2 regions of the Cellulosimicrobium sp. MI9406 genome follow, and region 1 is predicted to be linked to the other one. Evidence: riboswitches for the same ligand, from Rfam matches in the RefSeq annotation. Region 1 holds a riboswitch; the other holds the start of a gene.

Region 1 (5,058 bases):
GCCACGACGTACGGCGCGACGGCGTCGGTCACCCCGGCGCGGACGGCCGCGAGGTCCGCGCCGGGCTCGGTGTCGAGGAACAGCATCTCCGTCGTCGTCGCGCCGACCGCGGCCGCCACGTCGGGCGGCAGGAGCAGGTCGACGGAGAACGCGTGCGAGTCGACCACCGCGCCGATGCGCACCTCCCGGGCCGGGAGGTCGGGCCGTGCCGGGTCGGCGAGCGTCAGGACGTCGCCCAGGGCCCAGCCGTGCTCGTCGAGCGCGTCCGCCATGACGGCGGCCTCGCCCCGCGCGTACGCGGCGAGGTCGCCCTCGGTCGCGGTCGTGCGCACGGAGCGCCCGAAGCCCTCGGCGGGGAACCCGACGACGAGCTGCGGCTCGCCGTCGACGACGACCTGCCCGTACGTCGTGACGTCGACGGCCGCGACGCCGGGCACGGCGCGGACGTCGCCCGCGACCCCGTCGGGGAGGTACGGCATCGCCGAGCGGACGACGAGGTCGGCCGCGGTCTCCTGGTCGACGATGTCCTGCACGGAGACGCGGGTGGACAGCGCGAGGACGGACGTCGTCGAGACGAGCGCCATCCCGACGACGAGCGCGCCCGCGGTCGCCGCGGTCCGCCGCGGCTGGCGCGTGACGTTGCCGCGCGCGAGACCGCCGAGCGGGCGGACCAGCGCGACGAACGGCGCGGCGAGGACGGTCAGCACCGGGCCGACCGCGAGCGGGGCGAGGAGGAGCACGCCCGCGACGACGCCGGCCGCGCCCAGGCCGAGGAGGGGCGCGCCCCCGCTGCCGACCACGGCCGCCGCGACGACGAGCCCCACGCCCGCGAGCAGCGCGAGGGTCCCGGCGGCGGCACGGGCCCGCCCCGTCCCGGCGGGCCGGACGACGTCGGCGCGCATCGCCTCCACCGGGCGCACGAGCGCGGCGTGCCGGGCGGGCAGGGCAGCGGCGAGCACCGACACGACGACGCCGACCACGAGCGGGACGACGACCCCCGTGGTCGTGACGGGCAGCGTGCCGGAGAGCTCCATGCCGACGGCGCCGAACCCGCTGCGGGCGAGCTCCGCGAGGCCGAACCCGGCCCCGACGCCGAGCAGCGCGCCGACCGCCCCGACGACCGCCGCCTGCCCCACCACGGAGCCGAACACCTGCGCGGGCGACGCGCCCACCGCGCGCAGGAGCGCGAGCTCGCGGGTGCGGCGTCGGACGTGCATCGAGAACGTGGTGGTGATGATGAACGTGCCGACGAACAGCGCGAGCGCCGCGAACACCAGCAGGAACGTCGACACGAACCCGAGCTGGTCGGTGATCGCCTCGCTCGTCTCGGCGCGCAGCTCCGCCCCCGTCAGCGCCTCGGCGCCCGCCGGGAGCGCGGTCGCGACGGCGTCGCGCAGCGCCTCGGGGGAGACACCGTCGGCCGCGTACAGCGCGACCGACGGGACGAGGCCGTCGGGCGCGTACGTCGCGGCGGCGGTCCCGGCGTCGAGCAGGACGATCGTCGCGCCCGCCATCGGCGCGGACAGCGAGACCTCGCCGACCACGCGCACGGGCCGCACGGCGTCGCCGAGCACGACGTCGGTCGTGCCGCCCACCGCGAGGCCCGACGCCGCGAGCGTCGCCGACTCGAGCGCGACCTCGTTGCCGTCGCGGGGTGCGCGGCCGTCGACCACCTGCGGGCCGGGGTCGCGGGGGTCGTAGGCGACGCCGATGCTCGGCGCCTGGCTGCCGAGGACCGCGGTCCCGTCCGCGCCCACGAGCACCGCGGGACCGCTCACCTCCGGGAGCGCGAGCGCGACGTCGTCGCGCGCGCCGAGGTCGCGCGCCAGGTCCGCCGGGACGAGGCTGCGCGCACCGCCGACCTGGGCCGACGTCGACATCAGCGCGTCCCCGGCCGACGACGCGCCGCGCACGTACGCGTCCGCCTGGACCGACGAGGCGACGATGCCGTCGAACGTGGTCGCGAGCATCGCGCGCAGCGCGAACGTGCCGGTCACGAACGCGACGCCGATCGTCACGGCGAGGACCGAGAGGACGAGCTGCGCGCCGTGCGCGCGCACGCCGCGCAGCGCGATCCGGCCCATCATCGGGCGGCCGCCGTCGTCGCTGCCGGGGTGGCGTGCGCCGGGGACGGCCCGGCGGGGGTGAGGGAGCCCAGCGTGTCGAGGACCGCCTGCGGCGTGGGGTCGTGGAGCTCGGTCACGAGGCGGCCGTCCGCGAGGAAGAGCACCCGGTGGGCGTACGACGCGGCGGTCGGGTCGTGCGTGACCATCGCGACGGACTGACCGAGGTCGTCCACGGACGCGCGCAGGAAGCCCAGGACCTCCGCGGCGGCGCGCGAGTCGAGGTTCCCCGTCGGCTCGTCCGCGAGCACGATCGCGGGCCGCGACACCAGCGCCCGCGCGCACGCGACCCGCTGCTGCTGCCCGCCCGACAGCTCGGCGGGCCGGTGCCCCAGCCGGGGGCGCAGGCCCACGGCGTCGACGACGCGGTCGAACCACTCCCGGTCGACGGGCCGCCGGGCGATCGCGAGCGGCAGGACGATGTTCTCCTCCGCCGTGAGCGTCGGCACGAGGTTGAACGACTGGAAGACGAACCCCAGGCGCGTGCGCCGCAGGCGCGTCAGGCGCCGCTCGCTCATCGCGGAGACCGTCTCGCCGTCGACGACGACGGTCCCCGCCGTGGGGGAGTCGAGCCCCGCGAGGCAGTGCATGAGTGTCGACTTGCCCGAGCCGGACGGGCCCATGATCGCGGTCAGGCGCCCCCGCTCGAGGTCGACGTCCACGCCGTCGAGCGCACGCACCGCGGCCTCGCCGCGCCCGTACGTCTTCACCAGCCCGCGCGCGGTCGCGATCGCGGGTCGCGCAGCGCCCTCAGCGCCCTCAGCGGGCGGGACCTCGTGCGGGGTGCTCCGCCGTGCCGCGCCTGTCGTCGTCACGTCCTCGTCCGTCCTCTCGTCGTGCCGCTGCGCGGGAGCGTCGTGGCTCGCCGGGCGGCGTCGTCCTGTGGTGGCCGCCGGGGCTCCCGGCGGCCGTACCGACCCTCCCGCGGCGCGCGTGCCCGCGGCATCGGGGACAGGCCCCGAACCGTCCCTGGTCCGCGGGCGCCGGCGCTCAGGGTTCTCTCAGGGGACTCTCCGGGTGAGGGGCCGGTGTAGGCTCGCGGTGAACGACAGGGGAGCTCCTGGAGGAGCTGAGAGTGCGGACCACCGCAGACCCTCGAACCTGATCCGGTTAGCACCGGTGGAGGAAGTCGGGATTCTCGATCACCTGCTCGCGCGGTCCGTCGCGCCCACCCGGCGCACGGCTGGTCGGGCCGGTGGACCCCTCCTGAACGTCCAGGGAGGACACATGCAGCACACGACCACCGTCGCCCGCCGCGGCCGGGCCCTCGCGACCGGCGTGGGCGCGACGCTCGCGCTCCTCGCCCTCGCGGCCTGCTCGGGGGGTGACGGCGCCGGGGGCGACGACGCGTCGTCGGGCAGCGGGGGCACGGTCACCCTGGTGACCCACGACTCCTTCGCGGTGAGCGACGACGTGCTCGCCGCGTTCGAGGAGGAGAGCGGGCTCACCGTCGAGCAGGTCGCGCCCGGCGACGGCGGCGCGCTGGTCAACCAGCTGATCCTCACGAAGGACTCGCCCCTCGGCGACATCGTGTTCGGGATCGACAACACCTTCGCGTCGCGCGCGATCGACGAGGGCGTCCTCGAGCCGTACACGCCCGCCGACGTCTCGGAGTCCGCCGCGTCGTACGCGGTCGGGGACGGCGGCGAGCTCACCGCCGTCGACCTCGGGGACGTGTGCGTCAACGTGGACCACGCGTGGTTCGCGGACGCGGGGATCCCCGAGCCCGTGACGCTCGAGGACCTGGCGAAGCCGGAGTACCGGGACCTCCTCGTCGTGACCAACCCCGCGACGTCGTCGCCGGGCCTCGCGTTCCTCCTCGCGACCGTCGGGGCGTTCGGCGAGGACGGCTGGGAGGACTACTGGGCGGACCTGCGCGCCAACGGCGTGAAGGTCGTCGACGGCTGGTCCGACGCGTACTACGTCGACTTCTCCGGCTCGGAGGGCGCGGGGCCGCGCCCGCTCGTGCTGTCGTACTCGACGTCGCCCGCGTTCACGCTCACCGAGGACGGCTCCGCGTCGACCACGGGCGCGCTGCTCGACACGTGCTTCCGCCAGGTCGAGTACGCGGGCGTGCTCGCGAACGCGAAGAACCCCGAGGGCGCGCAGCAGCTCCTCGACTTCCTCGTGAGCGAGACGTTCCAGGCCGACGTCGCCGACCAGATGTACATGTACCCCGCCGACGACTCCGTCACGCTGCCCGACGGCTGGGCCGAGTTCGCGCCGCTCGCCGACGAACCCTTCGAGGTCGCGCCCGCCGACGTCGCGGCGCACCGCGACGAGTGGATCAAGGCATGGACGGCGACGGTCGTCGACTGACCCCCGGTCCCCGAGCGACCACGGCTCTACCTCGCGAGGGAGAGCCGTGGTCGCGCGGGGGAGAGCCGTGGTGAGGGGTCGGGAGGTCTGGCGGGGCGGCGTCGGGCGCGGGGTGCTGTGGGGTCTGGCGGCGGCGGTGCCGCTCGCGTTCCTCGGGGTGTTCTTCGCGTGGCCGGTCGTCACGCTCGTGGCGCGCGGGTTCGTCGGGGACGACGGCGGCCTCGACCTCTCGGGGTTCGCGGAGGTCTTCTCCGAGCCCCGCACGTGGCGGATCGTCGGCCTCACGCTCTGGCAGGCCGTGCTCGGCACGGCGCTGTCGCTGCTGCTCGGCGTGCCCGGCGCGTACGTGCTGTACCGGTGCCGGTTCCCCGGGCGCCGGGTCGTGCGCGCGCTCGTCACGGTGCCGTTCGTGCTCCCGACCGTCGTCGTCGGCGTCGCGTTCCGGTCGTTGCTCGTGCAGGGCGGCCCGCTCGGGTTCCTGCGGCTCGACGAGACGTTCGCCGCGATCGTCGTCGCGCTCGTGTTCTTCAACTACTCCGTGGTGGTGCGCACGGTCGGCGGCCTCTGGGAGCACCTCGACCCGCGCGCCGAGCAGGCGGCGCGCGCCCTCGGCGCG
Region 2 (5,058 bases), on a different contig from region 1:
AGGACGGGCGGGTCGAGCACCGTCGCCGTCGCGAGGGAAAGGCGCCGCTGCTCGCCGCCGGAGAGCCGGTACGGGTTCGCGTCGGCGAGGTGCGCGAGGGCGAACGCGTCCAGGGTGCGCGCGACGCGTCCGTCGACGCCGTCGAGCCGCGCGAGCCGGGCCGACCAGGCGACCTCGTCGCGGACCGTGCGCGCGAGGAGCTGGTGCTCCGGGTCCTGGAACACCATCGCGACGGGCGCACCGGGCGCCGTCGTGACCTCGCCCGTGGTCCGTTCGAGTCCCGCCAGCCCGCGCAGGAGGGTCGACTTGCCGCCGCCGTTCGGCCCCACCACCGCGAGCACCTCACCCGCGTGCACGTCGAGGTCGACGTCGCGCACCACCGGCGTCTCGTCCCGCCCGCGCCGCCGGTGGCCTGCCGCGGCACGGTGCACCGCGAGGCGTCGGGCACGCAGGGCGACCGGGCCGGCGTCCGCGGCGCGGGGGTCGACGGTGCGGGGGTCGGCGGTGCGCCCGAGGTTGACGAGCCAGGCGTCGGTCGCGGGTGCGCCGAGCGGGCCCGGGGCTCCGGCGCGCTCCAGCCGGATGTCGAGCGGCAGCCAGCACCCGAGCGCGGCGAGCGTGGCGGCGTGCGCGCGCAGGACGGCGGTCGTGGGGCCGTGCGCGACGACGCGACCGGTGTCGTCGAGCACGAGCGTCGCGGCCGGGAGTGTCCCGACGTCGTCGAGGCGGTGCTCGACGAGCACGACCGACCGGCCGGGGGTGTCGGGCGCGTCCCGTCCGGGCGCCCGGACGAGCCCGCCCACGAGCGTCCCGACCTCGTGCGCCGCCGCCGGGTCGAGGAACGCCGTCGGCTCGTCGAGGACCACGAGCTCGGGGTCGGCGACGAGCGCCGCCGCGAGGGCGACGCGCTGCGCCTCGCCCCCCGACAGCGCGTGGGTCGGCCGGTCGTGCAGGTGGTCCGCACCGACGGCGGCGAGCGCGGTGGCGGCGCGGGCGTCCATCGTGCGCGGGTCCGCCGCCCGGTTCTCGAGCGCGAACCGCAGCTCGTCGTCGACGCGGGCGAGACAGAGCTGGTCGCCCGGCCGCTGCTGGACGAGGCCGACGCGCGCGGCGAGCGCCGCCGGGGTCGTGTCGCGCGGGTCGACGCCCGTCACGCGCAGGTCGCCCGTGACCGACCCCGGGAGCGTGTGAGGCACGACGCCGACGAGCGCACGCAGCAGCGTGGACTTCCCGCAGCCCGAGGGGCCGAGCACGAGCAGCCCGGTGCCCGCGGGGACGGTGAGCGTGAGGTCGTCGAGCACGCGCGTGCCGTCGTGGCCCACGGTGACGGTCAGACCGGCGGCGGCGACGGCGTCGGGCACGTCGCAGGGCACGTCGCCGGGCACGGCGTCCGGCGTGACGTCCGGTGCGGCGGTCGGTGCCTCAGCCACGGCGGTCGGCCCCGATCGCGAAGGCGTCGAGCGCGCCGGTGCGGGCGAGGGCGTCGCCGAGGAGGCGCGCCGCGATCCCGCACAGCACGACGCACGAGACGACCTGCACGCCGAGCCGGAGCATCGCGTAGTCCTGCCCGAGCCAGCCGAAGCGGACCGCGTTGAACGCGTACGTGACGAGCGCCGCGCTCACTCCCGACGCGACGAAGACCCACCAGCGGTAGCGGCGGTACCGGGTGAGGGCGAAGGGGATCTCGGCGCCCATGCCCTGGACGAGCCCCACGAGGACGAGCAGCGGGCCGGCGGGCGACGCGAGGAAGACCACCTCGACGAGCGCCGCGAGCGTCTCGGTGAGGATGCCGACGCCCGGCTTGCGCACGATGTACGTCGCGAGCGGGCCGACGACGATCCACGCGCCCGCGAGCACGTTGGCGGCGAGGTCCGCGAGCGGTCCCATGGCGAGCTGGAGCGGGGCCCAGAGCTGCACGAACGCCCAGTAGACGAACCCGAACACGACCCCCAGCACGGCGACGAGGACGGTCTCGTGGAGGGTGAGGCCGCGGCGTCGGGCACGGCTCGGGGGAGTGGCGACGGCGCGGTCCCGAGGGGCGGGCGTGGGACCCACGCCGTCGGGTCGGTCGTCGGGCGTGGCGGTGGGCGGGGTCGCCCGGGGCGGCGTGGTGCGGGGCTCGGTCATGCGCTTCCCTCCGTCGGGCCCCGGGGCGAGGGGTGCACGACGGCGCGCCACCGCCGCCCCCGCGCGGACGGCACGCGCGGGGCGCGGGCACGAGCGCGCAGGGGACGGTGACGTCGGCCCTGCTCCCTTCGCTGGTACGAACCAGATCAGGTTCCACGGGTCTGCAGGGGGGACGGGTGTCCGGCCTGCACTCTCAGCGCTCGTGCGCTCCCCGGGGGCGTTCGGCCCGACCCTAGGGCCTGGACGGCCGCCGGACAATCCCGGCGTCTCACCCACCGGGACGCCCGGCCGCCGTGAGAAGGTGACGGCGACGAGGCGCCCGCGCGGACCCGGGTACGGGCTCCGACCACGAGGAACGAGGCAGTGCGCATGACCCGAGACAACGACCCCGCCGCGGTCGCCGAGCTGGACCGCCTCGACGAGGCCGTGCGGAGCGCGCCCGCGGGCGACACGTCGGCCCAGATCGCGCTGTGGCGGCAGACGGTGCGCCTCGGCACGTGGTTCTTCATCGCGCGGGGGTCCGAGGACCAGCCGCGTCCGTACGCCGTCGCTGCGGACCAGGGGCCCATGATCTGCCTCTACAGCAGCGCCGCGCGCGCGGACGAGGCGGCCCGGGCGCTCGGTCTGGCGGACGACGAGACAGGCGCCGTGCCGTTGCTCGGGGTACCCGTGCCGGCGGCGATCGACTACGTCGCGTCCTTCGGCGCGGCCGGGGTCGTCGGTGTCGCGCTGGACCATCCGCGCATCGGCCACCACATCCCCCTCGGGAACCTGGCGCTGCTCAAGGCGTGGTCCGCCGACGAATGACCCGCCCTTGACAGCGCGTTCGAACGTTTGTTCGAATAGCGCGATGCGGTGGGACGGACAGGCGCTCGGCGCGGACGACGGCGCGCTCCCCGGGCTGGAGCGGGTCGGCCTCGTCCGCAGCGTGCGCACGCCCGAGTTCGCGGGCATCACGTTCCACGAGGTCACGGCCAAGAGCGCGCTGTCCAAGGTGCCGGCGATGTCGCGCATGCCGTTCCGGTGGACCGTCAACCCGTACCGCGGGTGCAGCCACGCGTGCTCCTACTGCCTCGCGCCCGCCACCCCGGTGCTGCTGGCCGACGGCACGCAACGGCCGATCGGCGAGCTGCGTGTCGGCGACGAGATCGTCGGCACCGCCCCGCACGGCGCGTACCGGCGCTACGTGCGCACCCGGGTGCTCGACCGCTGGACCACCCGCAAGCGCGCCTACCGCGTGACCCTCGCCGACGGCACGCGCCTCGTGGCGAGCGGCGACCACCGGTTCCTCACCGAGCGCGGGTGGCGCCACGTCGTCGGCGGTGCCGGGCACCGTGCCCGCCTGGCGCTCGGCGACGTGCTCGTCGGGCCGGGCGCCGCGGCGCTCGCGGACGGGCGGCCCGTCCTCGACGGCCAGGACGTCACCGGCGGCGAGGCGCTGCGCGTCGACTCCCTGGAAGCACTCGACGGGCCGGGGGAGACGACGGAGCTGGTCGACATCACGACCGGCACGCGCGACTTCGTCGCCGCGGGGGTCGTGAGCCACAACTGCTTCGCCCGCCCCACGCACCAGTACCTCGACCTCGACGCGGGCGAGGACTTCGACCGGGAGGTCGTGGTCAAGGTCAACGTCGACGACGTGCTGCGCGCCGAGCTCGCCCGCCCGTCCTGGGCGCGCGAGGCCGTCGCGCTCGGCACCAACACCGACCCGTACCAGCGCGCCGAGGGTCGCTACCGCCTCATGCCCGGCATCATCGACGCGCTCGCCGGGTCGGGCACGCCGCTGTCCGTGCTGACCAAGGGCACGCTCCTGCGCCGCGACCTGCCGCTGCTCGTCGACGCAGCCTCGCGCGTCGAGGTCGGGATCGGCGTGTCCCTCGCGCTCCTGGACCCCGAGCTCCAGGCGAGCGTCGAGCCCGGCACGCCCTCGCCGCGCGCGCGGCTCGACCTCGTCCGCACGGTCCGGGAGGCCGGTCTGCCGTGCGGCGTCATGGTCGCTCCCGTGCTGCCGTGGCTCACCGACTCGACCCGCGCGCTCACCGAGCTGCTCGACGCCGTCAAGGACGCGGGCGCGACCGGCGTCACGGTGCTGCCCCTGCACCTCAAGCCCGGCACGCGCGAGTGGTACATGGGCTGGCTCGCGCGCGAGCACCCGCGCCTCGTCCCCGGGTACGAGCGCGTGTACGCCCGCGGCACGTACGCCTCGACGGCGTACCGGTCCTGGCTGTGGGACCGGGTGCGGCCGATGCTCGAGGCACGCGGGTTCGGGGTCGCGGGCCACCGCGGCCCCGCGGGCGTCGAGGGCCGGTTCCGCCGCGGCGAGCCCGGCGACCGGCACCGCCGGCCAGGGCCGCCGACGGACGGCGCCTACCCGGCCGGCAGCCTCGCCGTCGACCCGGCGCCGCAGGACGCGCGCGACGGCCCCGGCGGGGCGCTCGCGGGCATGCCGGTGGACGGCGGCGGGCTCGACGTCGTCGGCGGGGGAGTGGAGCAGGTCCTGTTCTGACCTGTCTCAGGCGTCGGCGAGGCGCGCCGGGAAGCCGCCCGTCGCCACCGGTCCCCAGCGCGTGATCGTCAGCCGCACGAGCGACTTGCCCTGGGTGACCATCGCGGCGCGGTACTCGTCCCAGTCCGGGTGCTCGCCGCCGACGGCGCGGTAGTAGTCGACCAGCGGCTCGACCGACTCGGGCAGGTCGATCACCTCCGCCTCGCCGTCGACCTGCACCCACGGGTCGGAGAACCGCTCGCCCAGGGACAGCAGCGACGCGCGCGGGTCGCGGCGCACGTTGACCGCCTTGGCGCGCTCCGGGTACGTCGACACGACGACCCGACCCGCGTCGTCCACCCCGTACGTGACCGGGCTGAGCTGGGGGCGGCCGTCGGCGCGGGTGGTGACGAGGACGCCGTCGTGCCGGGAGCGCAGGAACTCCT

The links. A riboswitch is a leader RNA that binds a small molecule or an ion and turns the genes downstream of it on or off. The one in region 1 is predicted to bind thiamine pyrophosphate.
Region 2: another riboswitch for thiamine pyrophosphate. It lies ahead of MT994_RS12755 (ECF transporter S component); the one in region 1 lies ahead of MT994_RS00260 (thiamine ABC transporter substrate-binding protein).

The regions. Positions count from the first base shown of each region.
Region 1 covers NZ_JALIZI010000001.1:57,209-62,266, reverse strand. Annotated here, with positions in the region: gene MT994_RS00270 (ABC transporter permease) at 1-2,087, opposite strand, end outside; gene MT994_RS00265 (ABC transporter ATP-binding protein) at 2,084-2,854, opposite strand; TPP riboswitch at 3,164-3,268, shown strand; gene MT994_RS00260 (thiamine ABC transporter substrate-binding protein) at 3,351-4,442, shown strand; gene MT994_RS00255 (iron ABC transporter permease) at 4,513-5,058, shown strand, end outside.
Region 2 covers NZ_JALIZI010000006.1:158,691-163,748, forward strand. Annotated here, with positions in the region: gene MT994_RS12750 (ATP-binding cassette domain-containing protein) at 1-1,430, opposite strand, end outside; gene MT994_RS12755 (ECF transporter S component) at 1,423-2,127, opposite strand; TPP riboswitch at 2,232-2,351, opposite strand; gene MT994_RS12760 (hypothetical protein) at 2,497-2,934, shown strand; gene MT994_RS12765 (Rv2578c family radical SAM protein) at 2,978-4,633, shown strand; gene MT994_RS12770 (PPOX class F420-dependent oxidoreductase) at 4,640-5,058, opposite strand, start outside.